DNA from 3 places in the Metabacillus sp. cB07 genome. Region 2 is predicted to be linked to each of the others. Evidence: predicted binding sites of a transcription regulator. Region 2 holds the regulator's gene; each other region holds the start of a gene.
The links. The regulator LexA, encoded in region 2, represses DNA repair genes until DNA is damaged. The targets are predictions, from matches to a motif close to CGAACATATGTTCG.
Positions count from the first base shown of each region.

Region 1: JOJ89_RS19245 (DNA endonuclease) is a predicted target of LexA. The motif match lies at 1,924-1,937, and genes of this name have one in related genera.
Region 3: JOJ89_RS13435 (Y-family DNA polymerase) is a predicted target of LexA. The motif match lies at 1,667-1,680, and genes of this name have one in related genera.

Region 1 covers NZ_CP069296.1:3,754,469-3,758,742, reverse strand. The annotation lists gene JOJ89_RS19255 (flagellin N-terminal helical domain-containing protein) at 1-187, shown strand, start outside; partial or broken gene JOJ89_RS19250 (flagellin) at 530-646, shown strand; gene JOJ89_RS19245 (DNA endonuclease) at 1,043-1,900, opposite strand; gene flaG (flagellar protein FlaG) at 2,087-2,440, shown strand; gene JOJ89_RS19235 (flagellar hook-associated protein 2) at 2,455-4,233, shown strand; gene fliS (flagellar export chaperone FliS) at 4,250-4,274, shown strand, end outside.
Region 2 covers NZ_CP069296.1:1,984,924-1,989,197, reverse strand. The annotation lists gene tkt (transketolase) at 1-178, opposite strand, end outside; gene JOJ89_RS09960 (DUF896 domain-containing protein) at 350-580, opposite strand; gene JOJ89_RS09955 (YneB family resolvase-like protein) at 652-1,299, opposite strand; gene yneA (cell division suppressor protein YneA) at 1,313-1,624, opposite strand; gene lexA (transcriptional repressor LexA) at 1,784-2,404, shown strand; gene JOJ89_RS09940 (magnesium transporter CorA family protein) at 2,500-3,942, shown strand; gene glnA (type I glutamate--ammonia ligase) at 4,000-4,274, opposite strand, start outside.
Region 3 covers NZ_CP069296.1:2,635,212-2,639,485, reverse strand. The annotation lists gene JOJ89_RS13445 (GerAB/ArcD/ProY family transporter) at 1-657, shown strand, start outside; gene JOJ89_RS13440 (YqzH family protein) at 676-870, opposite strand; gene JOJ89_RS13435 (Y-family DNA polymerase) at 1,738-3,000, shown strand; gene JOJ89_RS13430 (YolD-like family protein) at 3,015-3,347, shown strand; gene JOJ89_RS13425 (hypothetical protein) at 3,475-3,741, shown strand; gene JOJ89_RS13420 (GNAT family N-acetyltransferase) at 3,894-4,274, opposite strand, start outside.

The DNA.
Region 1 (4,274 bases), 1.8 Mb from region 2:
TGCAATTGCAACAGCAGCTATCACCACAATTAATGACGCAATTAAAACTGTTTCTGCTGAAAGGTCTAATCTAGGTTCTTATCAGAACCGTTTAGATTATGCTATAAATAATTTAAACACATCTTCTGAAAACCTAACTGCTGCAGAATCACGTGTTCGTGACGTAGATTATGCTTTAGCTGCCTAAGCAGCGACAAGCACAGTCGTCCTGGCTGGTAACGGCCAGAGATCATAATTGGGTGAATTGCTGGAAACCCCTTAGAGCTTTTCTTGCCACAACGCAGTTGGAAACGACAGACGTGACGGTCCGAAAAAAGAAAAGATTGGGCAATCAGCAGCCAAGCTCCTGTGAGGAAACTCTGGAGAAGGTTCAACGACTAGGATAAACCATCTAAGGCGTAAGCTATGGTGATGAAATCCGTAGGTGGATCAATGTGGTTCAGCATTGAGAATCCGAAGTGCCCAACCCCTACTGGAAAGATCAGAGGGTGAAGATATAGTCTGGTCATTTATGAAAGTAAATGTTCGCACGATGGCGAAAGAAATGATGAACCAAACAAAGAATTCTATTCTTTCTCAAGCAGCACAAGCAATGTTGGCTCAATCCAATCAAATGCCTCAAGGAGTTCTACAACTCTTGAGATAATTGATGAAGGGCGTCTTATCCGGTAACGGGTAAGAGCATTACTGGGTGAATTGCTGGAACTTCCTAAAGCTTCATCAACCACAACGCAACTGGAAACGGTCAGCGTGAAGGTGTGAAAATGATGAAGATGACACAATGGATAATCAGCAGCCAAGCTCCTGTGAGGAAACTCTGGAGAAGGTTCAACGACTAGAGAAGACGGTCTAAGGCATAAGCTATGACTATGAATCTCGTAGGGCAGTGCATACTGTTCGAAGTGCCCAGCCCCTGACAGATCAGGGTGAAGATATAGTCTATTCTATGACCGAAAGGCGTAGCGGCAAAGCAAGCCAACCAACAACCACAAGGTGTTCTTCAATTACTTCGTTAATAAATACAAAAACGGCACTTTCTTTTTTAGAGAGAGCCGTTTTTTCTTAATTCTTGAAATTTATATACAATCGACCAATACGTCCTGTTTAAGGCTGCTGCTATATCTTTATCAGTAAACTGATTTCTTTTCATCTCAAGCATGGCGTTAATTTCACTGTCAGAGTAATTTCGATGCCGCTTTGAATTACTAGATAATGTTTCATATCCAGGATATTCTTTTTTTAGTTTAATTGATTCAAGTTTCACTCTATGTTCCCAGTTCGTTTTGTATTGCATGCTCTTACAATCAACTGTGTGTGAATGAACCCGTGACAAAAAACTAGTTACTTCTATTTCTTTTGAGAGCTTTAATATATAGCCGTTTCCGTCTTTTCTTTTATTAAGATACAAATCGAGATCGTGATGTTCTGAAAGGAATTGCTTAAGAAGTATGAGCTCCTCTTTAGTGTAGCATTGAAGGTAGAATGCTATCGTAGGCAATAAGTATATTTTCTTCGTATTATGATTAATCCTTTTCGTAATACAAAGAGAGCCGTCATCTAAATAGAGAATTGCTAAGAAGTAAAAATGAGTGCATTGATCAATCAATTCAAAAGGAATCTTTTTTGTGCCATTGACGCTATAAAAATAGGGATATAATTCAGTGAATAAGGGGGATGATTTCGAACGAAGCGTGTTACTTTTGCGGGTTAAGTACAGCAATCCATTGAAAAATGAACTTTTCCATACCCGATATTCTTCTTGCTGGCTGCCATAATGTTCCCGGTAACTATGATTTTTTCTGCGTGAATTCTTATAAATTTTTGTAATCTCACCATCTGCTATTATGCTCGCTACTAATACACTTTTTTGAATACTAGAAAGTTGCATAAAATGTTTCATTTGCTTAATTAGACCTCCTTATAGGAACGTTTGTTCTGTTTATTAATTCCGCAGATCTTTCTAAAATCCTTCAAATAATAGAAAATAACAAGAATCATATTTTAATTTACGAAAACATTTAAGCCCAATTTAAACTCCCCAAACCTTCAAATCTCCCCAATCTCTCCGATATAACCAGTAGAACATATAACCAAGGAGCGACCCATCATGATGATTGAGAAAATGTCATCCCAGCCTGGTCCGCGCATCTCAGAAAATGACACGAAGCCCGTAACCATAAAAGAAGGAAGTAAAGAAGAATACACACCTGCTTTTCCGAAAGAAGAGATTGAAAAAGCGGTGAACAGCATCAATGAGTTTCTGCAGCCGGCGAATACGTCGATACAGTTTCAGTTGCATGAGAAGCTGAATGAGTATTATGTGACGGTGGTAGACAGTCAGACGAAGGAAATTGTCCGGGAGATTCCGTCCAAGAAGATGCTGGATTTGTACGCAGCACTAACAGAATTTCTGGGATTTGTAGTAGATAAGAAAATCTAGAGAGGTGAAGGTACATGGTCAGAATCGGCGGTTTGGCGAGCGGAATGGACATTGATACTATCGTGGCAGATTTGATGAAGGCGGAGAGAATGCCGCTTGATAAGCTGAAGCAGAACAAGCAGGTGCTTGAGTGGCAGCGCGACGGCTACCGCGAGATGAACAGCCTGCTGTTTTCATTCCGGAATGCTGCGTTTGATATGAAGCTCTCGAGCAACTACCGGGCACGGACGACGAACAGCTCCAATGCTGATAGAGTGACGGCCACTGCAACGAGCGCGGCGAGCCAGGCGTCCTACAGCATCTCGAAAGTAGATCAGCTTGCAACGGCAGCGACAAAGGTGAATGCCGGAGCTATCTCTGCATCCGGCCAAAAGGTCGACCCGTCTAAAGCTCTCCAGGATATAAAAGATTCGTTTGCCAACACGAACTTCAACTGGCAGACAGGAACCGTTAAAAATCAGACAGTCACTGCCGCGGCTGACGGGGCGTCATTTAAACTGACACTTGAAACCGGGCAAGTGCTGAAAAATGTTGATAAAGACGCGATTATCAAAGTGGACGGAAAATCCTTTAAGCTTGTGACTGGTACTCCTCAAGCGGGAGAAGCTGCACTTGATACAGACGGCAACCTGACGTTCGGCGAAACGATCAAAAAAGGAAGCGTCATCAAAGCGGATTACGTGATTGAGAGTACAGACCATTACTTCTCTTTTGACATGCAGACCCATACTTCAACAGGTCTCAAAAAAGAGAATTTCCTGATTCAGGGCACGGAATCATTAAATAACGTTTTTACAAAAATCAATTCATCATCACTTGGCGTGACAGCGTTGTATGACTCGTTTTCAGACAAGATTACGCTGACGAGAAAAGAAACCGGCGATTTTAACAAAGGCGGCAATGAAATCATTACGTCCGCAGGCTTCCTGAATAACGTGCTGAGATTCGGCTCAGGTACAGAAACAGGCGGGCAGAACGCAAAGTTCACCATTAACGGACTTGAAACAGAGCGCACTTCGAACACGTTTGAAATGAGCGGGGTTACCTTTACCCTGAAAAACACGTTCACGGCAGCAGAACCGCCGGTCTCTATTAACGTGACAAACGATACGAATGCCGTTTTTGACAACATAAAGAAATTCGTCACTCTGTACAACGAAACCATCGCGAAAATCCAGACGAAAACGGATGAGACCCGATACCGCGACTATCAGCCGCTATCTGACGAAGAACGCGAAGCTCTATCAGACAAGCAGCAGGAGCAGTGGGATGAAAAGGCGAAAAGCGGAATGCTCAGAAAAGACTCGATTCTGACTGGAGCTCTCAGCCAAATGCGGACAGATTTTTACTCAACGCTGTCTTCAGCATCAGGCACATCTTTTACTCATCTATCTAATATCGGAATCACGACCTCTACTAACTACCGCGAGGGCGGAAAGCTGATCATTGATGAGGCGAAATTGAAAAAAGCGATTGAAGAAAATCCGGACGGCGTAGAGAAGCTGTTCACAAGCAATGGTCCAACGAGGGGTGAAAAAGGGATCATTACCAATCTGTACGACAACTTAAAAACAACGATGGACAAGCTGAATTCGAGAGCAGGCACGTCCAGTTCCACAAGCCAGCAGTTTACGATTGGAAGAAACCTCTCATCCATAGATAGCCAGATCACGCGTTTTGAAGACAGGCTGACGCAAGTAGAGGACCGCTACTGGGCACAGTTTACGGCGATGGAAAAAGCGATTCAGCGATCCAATGAACAAATGAGTTATTTAATGCAGCAATTCGGCTAAAAAAGGAGTTAACACGATGGCATTGACAAATCCTTATCAGG
Region 2 (4,274 bases):
CGCGGTTAAACCATTCAGGATTTTTAGGATTGTGATTCATAAATTGCGTCCAAAGCGAATACGCCATTGGAGCTGCCCCCATAGGCATTCCAGGATGTCCTGATTTTGCTTTTTCAATCGCATCAATCGACAGCGTTCGAATGGTAGCAATTGATAAGTCTTGAATTGAATGTGACATTAATTGATCATCCTTTCAGAAATAACATTCTACTTTTTTATCATAGCTTTACTGCCCTATTCATACAACCATTTCGCATGGAAATGCAAAAATGAGAAGTGTAAGAACCTATTCTAATGTATTATGTGCAAAATGAAAAGGAATACATCAAAAATTGACGTATTCCAGCGATTAATGCAGATCGCGTCTGCGTTCTTCTTTTAATTTTTCAGGTGTTACATCGTTCCCGTTTGGATCCAGGACTGTAACGCCTTTTAATGTATTTTTCATAGAACCCCGGAATGCCTTAAGATATTCCTGTCTGAGTGATTGCTGTTCCTGTTTTTCTTCCGGAGAAAGACCGGACGTTTTTGATTTTCTGGACAAGGTGTTGATTCTTGCCATCTTTTCTTTTGGCAGCATGACTGCAGCTCCTTTACCTAATACAGATTTACTATCATATCGTACTAGATATGGGGGCAAAAAACAACAGATTAGACCTGTTCCTCTTTCATGTGCTCCTGATATCTTCTATGTACTGTCGCTTTAGAAACCTCGTATCCAAAACCTCTTAAGGTAGCCGCAATCTCTGAGAATGTCAGTTTATTCTGTTTAAGCCTGATAATCTCGCTGACAGGCACTTCCTTTTTCTCTCTGCCGCTCCCTTTATCTCTGTTAGTAAGATTCCTCTGAGGTTTATACCCTTTTTCAACCGCTCTCTGCATACCTCTTTTGATTTTCAGATTATGGATTTTCCGCTGATATTCTTCAACAATGCTTACAATTTCCAGAACCATGGAATCGGCTTCAGACAAAAAAAGCTTTCCATTCTGCGTGGCCGTATAGATCGTAATGCCTTCTTTTGCGAAAAAATGAATAAGGGCGATCCGGGCGTTCCCTCTCCCCAGTCTTGTCTCATCCTGAATAACAATGGCCTCAATTTTCTGTTCCTTTATACAGTCAAATATTTCAAAAATACCTTCTCTTTCAACCTCATATCCGCTCGCCTGTTCCTCAATAATCTTTTCCACATTCATGCCATGTGCTGCTGAAAGGGCCAAAAGTTCTTCTTTTTGCCGGGCGAGTGATGTCTCTTGTTCTTCTTTTCTAGTGCTGACTCTGCAGTAGATGATTGCGTTCAGTGTTCTCACTTCCCTATTTTCTTGATGCAAGCTGTGTCCCGTCATGGTAGGTTTGTTTATCAATAGGAAGAACCACAGAATCTCCTGACTTGATCACAGCTGTCGGCAGTCCGTTTTTATCCTGAACCCATTCAACGAAATCGGTTTTGGACATGCGGTGATGCTCTTCATATTGATCTGCAAGGCTCCATATACTGTCACCTTCTGCTATTTCAATGGATACATAATGATCAAGGCTTTCTTTTTCTCCTGTGTATGATAATGCAAAGACAGCTACAATGACAACTGCAAAGAAAGAAATAACGTAAGATAATGAACCTTTCAACTCAATCCCCACCTTAATAGAATGTTTGTTCGTATATTTGATACTTTCAGTATAATGCGAACAAACGTTTCTGTCAACGCCGTTTTTCGAACTTATGTTTGTATATGCAGGAAAAACATGCTATAATCAACATAAATTACAGGACGCGAGGTGGATAAAATGACAAAACTTTCAAAGAGGCAGCAGGATATCCTCACTTTTATTAAGCTTGAAGTACAAAAGAAAGGATATCCGCCATCAGTCCGTGAGATCGGCGAAGCAGTGGGCCTTGCTTCGAGCTCAACTGTGCACGGCCATCTTGCCAGGCTTGAAAGCAAAGGGCTGATCAGACGGGATCCGACAAAGCCGAGAGCGATCGAAATATTAGAAGATGAGACAGCGATGATTCCGCGTTCAAGCGTGATTAACGTTCCTGTAATCGGGAAAGTAACAGCCGGTTCCCCGATCACAGCCATTGAAAACGTCGAGGAATATTTTCCTCTTCCAGATACGTTCGCCGCATCCGATGATCAGATCTTCATGCTCGAGATTATGGGAGACAGTATGATTGAAGCCGGTATTCTTGACGGGGACATGGTTATTGTCAAACAGCAGAACACTGCAAACAACGGGGATATCGTTGTTGCCATGACAGAGGATGATGAGGCAACTGTCAAACGTTTTTTCAAAGAGAAAGATTACGTGCGCCTTCAGCCGGAAAACTCTACACTTGAACCGATTATTCTCAGACATGTTGTCATCCTGGGAAAAGTTGTTGGAGTTTATAGAAACATACACTAAAAACTTTGCTTTTACAGGCAAAGTTTTTTTATTTGCCTGTTTTGCAGCCTTCTCTCAGGGGAACATAATAATGAAAAAAAGATGAGAGGGTGCCTATGACAAAAGAACCGGCCATTCTGCGGGCGAATGCCCAATTTATTTTTCCTTTTTCATGGGACAGCGACTGCATCTCCCAGCTGACTGATGAACTTAAGGCGAACGGATTTGAATTTTTCAGCATTAACAGCAGCGCCCAGCAGACAAAATTTTACGGAGAGAAAACAAGTCTTCCCCATAAACGCCTGAAACATTATTTTATGCCGTACATAGAACAGATTCTCTTTCCGGATCAGCATCAGGATAAGGCTATAAATCGATACTCAAAATCCTTTGACAGAAAATGCACGCTTCGTACAGCTGTAAATGAATATTCTTTCAATGTCCACTCAATCGATCTGTATATATGCCCTTTTTCTGTCGGAATGATCACCATAAGGACAGAGCTGACATCAAACAGCAATACATGGTCACTGAGCGATGCACTCGATTTTATGGATCACTTCAGGGTTCTTGAACCATTTATTACAGAAGAAAAAGGAACTGTTCTTCATTCAGGACAGGGCACTTACGAAAAGATTCAGGATTTTATTTTTGAAGAGCTGTGCCCCTCTGTTGTCCCGTATATAGAAAAAAGTGAAAACAGCCAGTCAACTTACCTTGGAAGCCTTCCCTACTTTATTGACGAGAGAATGTTTGTCAGCAGTTATCTTTTGACAGAAAAGGACGCAGAGATTTCTTCGGATACTCTTTTTCGAATAGGCCACATAAATGGCTATGATCAAAACGGCAGGCCGTATATGTCCGCAAGCAATTCCGCATATATAGACCACTATCTTAAGGATCACATTTACGACAGGTGGTCACCCGGCAGCTTTCACGTTGTGAGTGATCATACATTCACTAAAATTACGAATGATGTGGGTCAGGAGAACGTGACCGCGGAAGAAATGGTTGGACAGCTCTACTACAATCTCATCCTGCATCTTTTCTATAAAATTGTTCTTCTAAAGCTTTCATACAGCTATTCACAGCTCTACATTGATCAGAAACAGGATAAAATGGAAGGTCTGATCCGCTCGATTGCTAATTTCACCGCTAAGTATATCTTTTCAGAAATCAGCAGCAGAACGGAAGGCCAGGAGCTTTCTGTTATGATGAAAGACAGGTTCAAAATTGAGACCCTCTATAAAGAAGTGAAGAATACGATGGACAGTCTTTATCAAAACCAGGAGAAGCTGGCCAGCAAACGCCACAATTCCCTGCTGCTGATCCTTACTACTTATACGGTTATTTCCGGAATCTATGGCATGAACCTTGTCATTGAGGACTGGAAAGGCAGCATAAGCTGGAACAAGCTTGCAAATTACTCTATTTTTGAATACATTTCACTCGTGGTCGCTTTATCCGGGATTGCAGTTGGTTCCATACTTGCCGTAATAGCCATAATGAGGCTGCTGAAGGACTATCTTCAAAAAAGAAAATCAGATGGAATTGACTAAAAAGCTTGATTGTGCAAAAAAACCTCAGCAGACAGCTGAGGTTTTTGAGTGTGATTCTTAGTATTGAGACATGTACTGCTCGCGTTCCCATGGGTGAACTTGAGTGCGGAACATATCCCATTCGATTTCTTTCGCTTCTACAAAATGCTCAAACAAATGCTCGCCAAGTGCGTTGATGATTACTTCGTCTGTTTTCAGAAGATCAAGAGCCTGTGCTAATGTTGCAGGAAGATCTACGATTCCATTCTCAACACGCTCTTCTTTCGTCATGACATAGATGTTGCGGTCAATCGGTTTTGGAGCAGCAAGTTTGTTTTTAATGCCGTCAAGAC
Region 3 (4,274 bases), 650 kb from region 2:
ACGCCGATTGTCATGGTGCTCCTCTTTGTTTCCTTTATTCTGGTCATCAATCAGTTTGATTTCTCTAATCTTAAACCTGTTCTTTACCGCGGAATAAAACCTGTTTGGAGCGGAGCCTATACGACAATCGGCTTTCCCTTTCTTGAAATGCTGCTCCTATTTTCTCTTACCGGCTATATGAGCAAGAAAAAAAACATTCCCGCGGCCTATCTTTTTTCCCTGTTTACAGGAGGGATCATTCTTGTGCTCATCGTTCTGTTCAGCATTGGCATTCAAGGCTATGATCTCGTTCAGAGACAAACCTATTCAACCTTTGAACTGATGCGGGATATTGACATCATCGATTTGCTTGAACGGGTGGAAGTGCTGATCGGGATCGCCTGGATCTTTGGGATTTTTGTAAAAATCACCATTTGCTTTCTATGCGCCATGCTAGGCTTTCAGTCCATCTCCAGGCACTCGACATACCGCCCTTTTTTATTGCCGGCCGGAGTTTTCGTTTTTGTGCTCTCAAATGGCATCCATGAGAATATTATCAGCTTTTCGGATTTCGTCTCAACCTATTGGACGATTTGGTGGTTCGCCCTTTATCTCCTGATAACCCTCACGATGATTGTCGGAATTCTTTTTAAGCGCCATACAAAAACGCTGAATTAAATGGACCCGGCGCGCCATTTAATTCAGCTCCTGATTTGTGACATAGCCGTACACGGCATCTTCCACAGCTTCAAACCATTCGGATCCTTCCGTTTCCCTCTGTTCCCTCACTTTTGCAACAAGCGCAGCAGCTTCCTCCTCACTGAGCCGGCCATCCATCTCATACTGCTCAAAAGATTGCTGAATCATCTTCCAAATCCATTTCTCGTTCATAGTTCACCTCGTTTGTATCCTGATTATATGAGGGTTTACGGAGAATGCCAAGCTGAGATTTTTTGTCCCGTTTACAGGGGTTGGGGGAAGTTTCAGGTTTTTTAGTTCCTTCAATTTTTGGATTTGGGCTTTTTAGTGCCCTCAATATTGGGTTTTTAAGTTTTGAGGGTACGGTACGGATGAATTCTTTTCTGTCCTTCGGAGCTAACCGAGGTGATTCCGCTTTTCGTGTTGTCCAGCTCCATCGCCTAACTCCTCGGCCAGAACGGCTCCGCCGTAAAAAGCAAGCCCGGCTTTTTCCGTCGGATCCTTTTCTGTCCTTCGGAGCTAAACAAGGCGATTCCGCTTTTCGTATTGTCTAGCTCCGCCTCCTAGTCCTTCTGTCAGAACAGTCGGCTCCGCTTTTCGTGTTGTCTAGCTCCATCGCTCAACTCCTCTGTCAGAACGGAATCGCCGGTAAAGGCAAAAGGCGCCTTTTCCGTCGATTCCTTATCTGACTCCCGGAGCTAAACGAGCGATTCCGCATTTCGCGTTGTCCAGCTGCACCGGCCAACTCCTCAGTCGGAACAAAATCCCCCGAAAAGGCAAGTTCGGCCTTTCCGTGTGATTTCTTATCCGCCAATCGGAGCTAAACGGCCGATTCCGCATTTCGCATTGTCCAGCTCCGCCTCCTAGTCCTTCTGTCAGAACAAAATCCCCGAAAAAGTCAAAACCGGACTTTTCTGGTGATTTCTTATCTGACTGCCAGGCCTGAACAGTCGGCTCCGCTTTTCGTAGCAAAAACTACCATTGAAATCGAACGTATATTCGCTTACTATTAGCATATACTGAATGGGAACATATATTCTGTTGTGAGGAGTAAGAACGATGATTGAGGATTACAGCCAATTTCCAAAACGAAAGATTCTGTGCATTGATATGAAGAGCTTTTATGCCAGCTGTGCCGCGGTTCTGGAAGGTCTTGACCCGCTTACGTGCCATTTGGCGGTGGTTGGTGACACAGAAAGGCAGGGGAGTATTGTCCTGGCAGCTTCGCCCTGTCTGAAAAAAGATTTTGGCATCAAGACCGGATCCCGTCTGTTCGAAATTCCGAAAGATTCCCGCATTCGGATTGTGAACGCAAAAATGGCTTCTTTTGTCCGTATTTCGACTGAACTGACGCGCCTGTTTCACCGGTATGTCCCGAAGGATGCCATCCACACGTACAGTGTCGACGAAAGCTTCATCCAAGTTGACGGAGTGGAGGGGATTTGGGGAGATGCGTGGGAGGTTGCTGCAAAAATCAGAGATGATATGGACCGTGAATTTTCGCTGCCGTGTGCAATCGGCATCGGACCCAATATGCTGCTTTCAAAAATCTGCCTTGATCTTGAGGCGAAGAAAAAGGGCATTGCGGAATGGACGTACGACGATGTAAAAGAAAAGCTGTGGAAAGTGCAGCCGCTCCGGGAAATGTGGGGCATTGGCAGCAGAGTTGAAAAAACGCTGAACCGGATGGGGATTTTCACCGTAGGGCAGCTTGCCGCTCATCCGCTTGAAGTGCTTGAGAAAAAGTTCGGAATTATGGGCAACCAGCTTTATTACCATGCCTGGGGCGTTGATCTCTCTGAAATTGGTGCGCCGATTCTGCAGGGGCAGATCAGCTTCGGGAAGAGCCAGATTCTCATGCGGGATTATCCAGATCCGGAAGAAGTAAAACACGTGATTCTTGAAATGTGCGAAGAAGTTGCAAGAAGGGCGCGCACGCACAGGAAAGCAGGCAGAACGATCAGTCTCGGCATCGGCTACAGCCATGATGAGCTTGGAGGCGGATTTCACCGCTCACGGACGATGGAACGGCCGACCAACATCACAATGGAGCTCTACGAAACATGCCTCGCCTTATTTGAACAATTTTACGCACATAAAACTGTCCGGAAAATTTCGATTGCCCTCTCCAACATTGAAGATGATTCCGAAATGCAGCTCGATTTATTCCAGCCAAACCGCGAAAAAGAACAGATCCTTGGCTATGTCATGGACTCCATCCGCGGGAAATACGGACCCAATGCCCTGCTGCGGGCCGTTTCCTATACAAACGCAGGCACAGCAAGGCACCGCGCCAAGCTTGTCGGCGGACACAAAGCGTAAAAGGAGGGATACTCATGATTCGGGATCGGGGCAATATCAAGTGGACATCCATGATGCTGCCTGAGCACGTAAAAATCTTAAGAGAACTTGAAGTTGAACAGGGCTATAAAACGAAGCCCGCAGTAGACGAACAGCAGCTCGAGCATTTTAACGAAATCATTGGCCTCGCCATGGAGGAAAACCGCGAGCTTGCGTTCACCTACTACGAACATCACGATTTTCACGTGCTCGAAGGCCGCGTACACTACGTAGATCCGATCCGCGGATGCCTGCGGATCATCGGCGAAGACCACACGCGCGTCGATCTGCCAATCGAAAAAATAACGGATATAGGGGAGAAGGAGTGAGATGAAGGCGGGCAGGGGTGCCTGCCTTTGTTATATATATTGGCATACCTTTTGTAATGGTGTATCCCGCTGTATAATAAAGAAGGCGAGTAAGGCTGTCAGCAAAATAAGAGGAGAGGTGTTTACCTTGGATCAGTTAGCAGCAAAAGCTGAAGAAAAACTGCGCAGGTTAAGTGCCGACGAAGAAATAATAAGAATGTATCAGCTTAGAGAAAAATATATATCTGATCAAAAAACTCAAATGGATGGCGCAAAAATTGCCGGTAAAAATGAGAAAGCGATTGAGGTAGCACTGAGCCTGCTGAAAATTCGAGGAATGTCTGTGAGTGAAATTGCAGCTCATACAGGAGTGTCTTTGGAAAAGGTTAAAGAACTTGAAGAAGAGGTGCGGTAAAAAGGGAGCGGTTATATTGTAACGGGCTCTCTTTTGGAGTGCAAAAAGTAAAAAAATAGCTAATCCACATAGTAATTCGCAATACAAATGGCATATTAATTAGCACAAAACGCTCGGGATCCCGAGCGTTTTTAAAGTTGACTGTTTTCTTTTCACGATACTTTATTGTATGAAACAAGAGTCGTTCTTTCGTTCAAAGGTTTAGTTTCGCCTGTTTTTACATAACCCATTTTTTCGTATAAATAACAATTTCGTTCTTCCTCCAGAATCGTACGCAGTTCCCAAGTGGTTGCGTGAGGGTACATCTCTTCTACCAACTTAATGGTCTTTTGTGCAATCCCTTTTCCTTGATATGCAGGAAGGATAAACATAGGGCTTATGCTGAAACGTGTAGTTCCATCTTTCCAAAGAACTCTGATAGCACCAATTAGCTTATCATCGTACAAGATTTTATAGAATCCTCCATTTTGATGATTGATTCGACTTATTACCCTTTTGATGTCCTCGTTTGCTGGATTTGTGTCAAAGTCTTG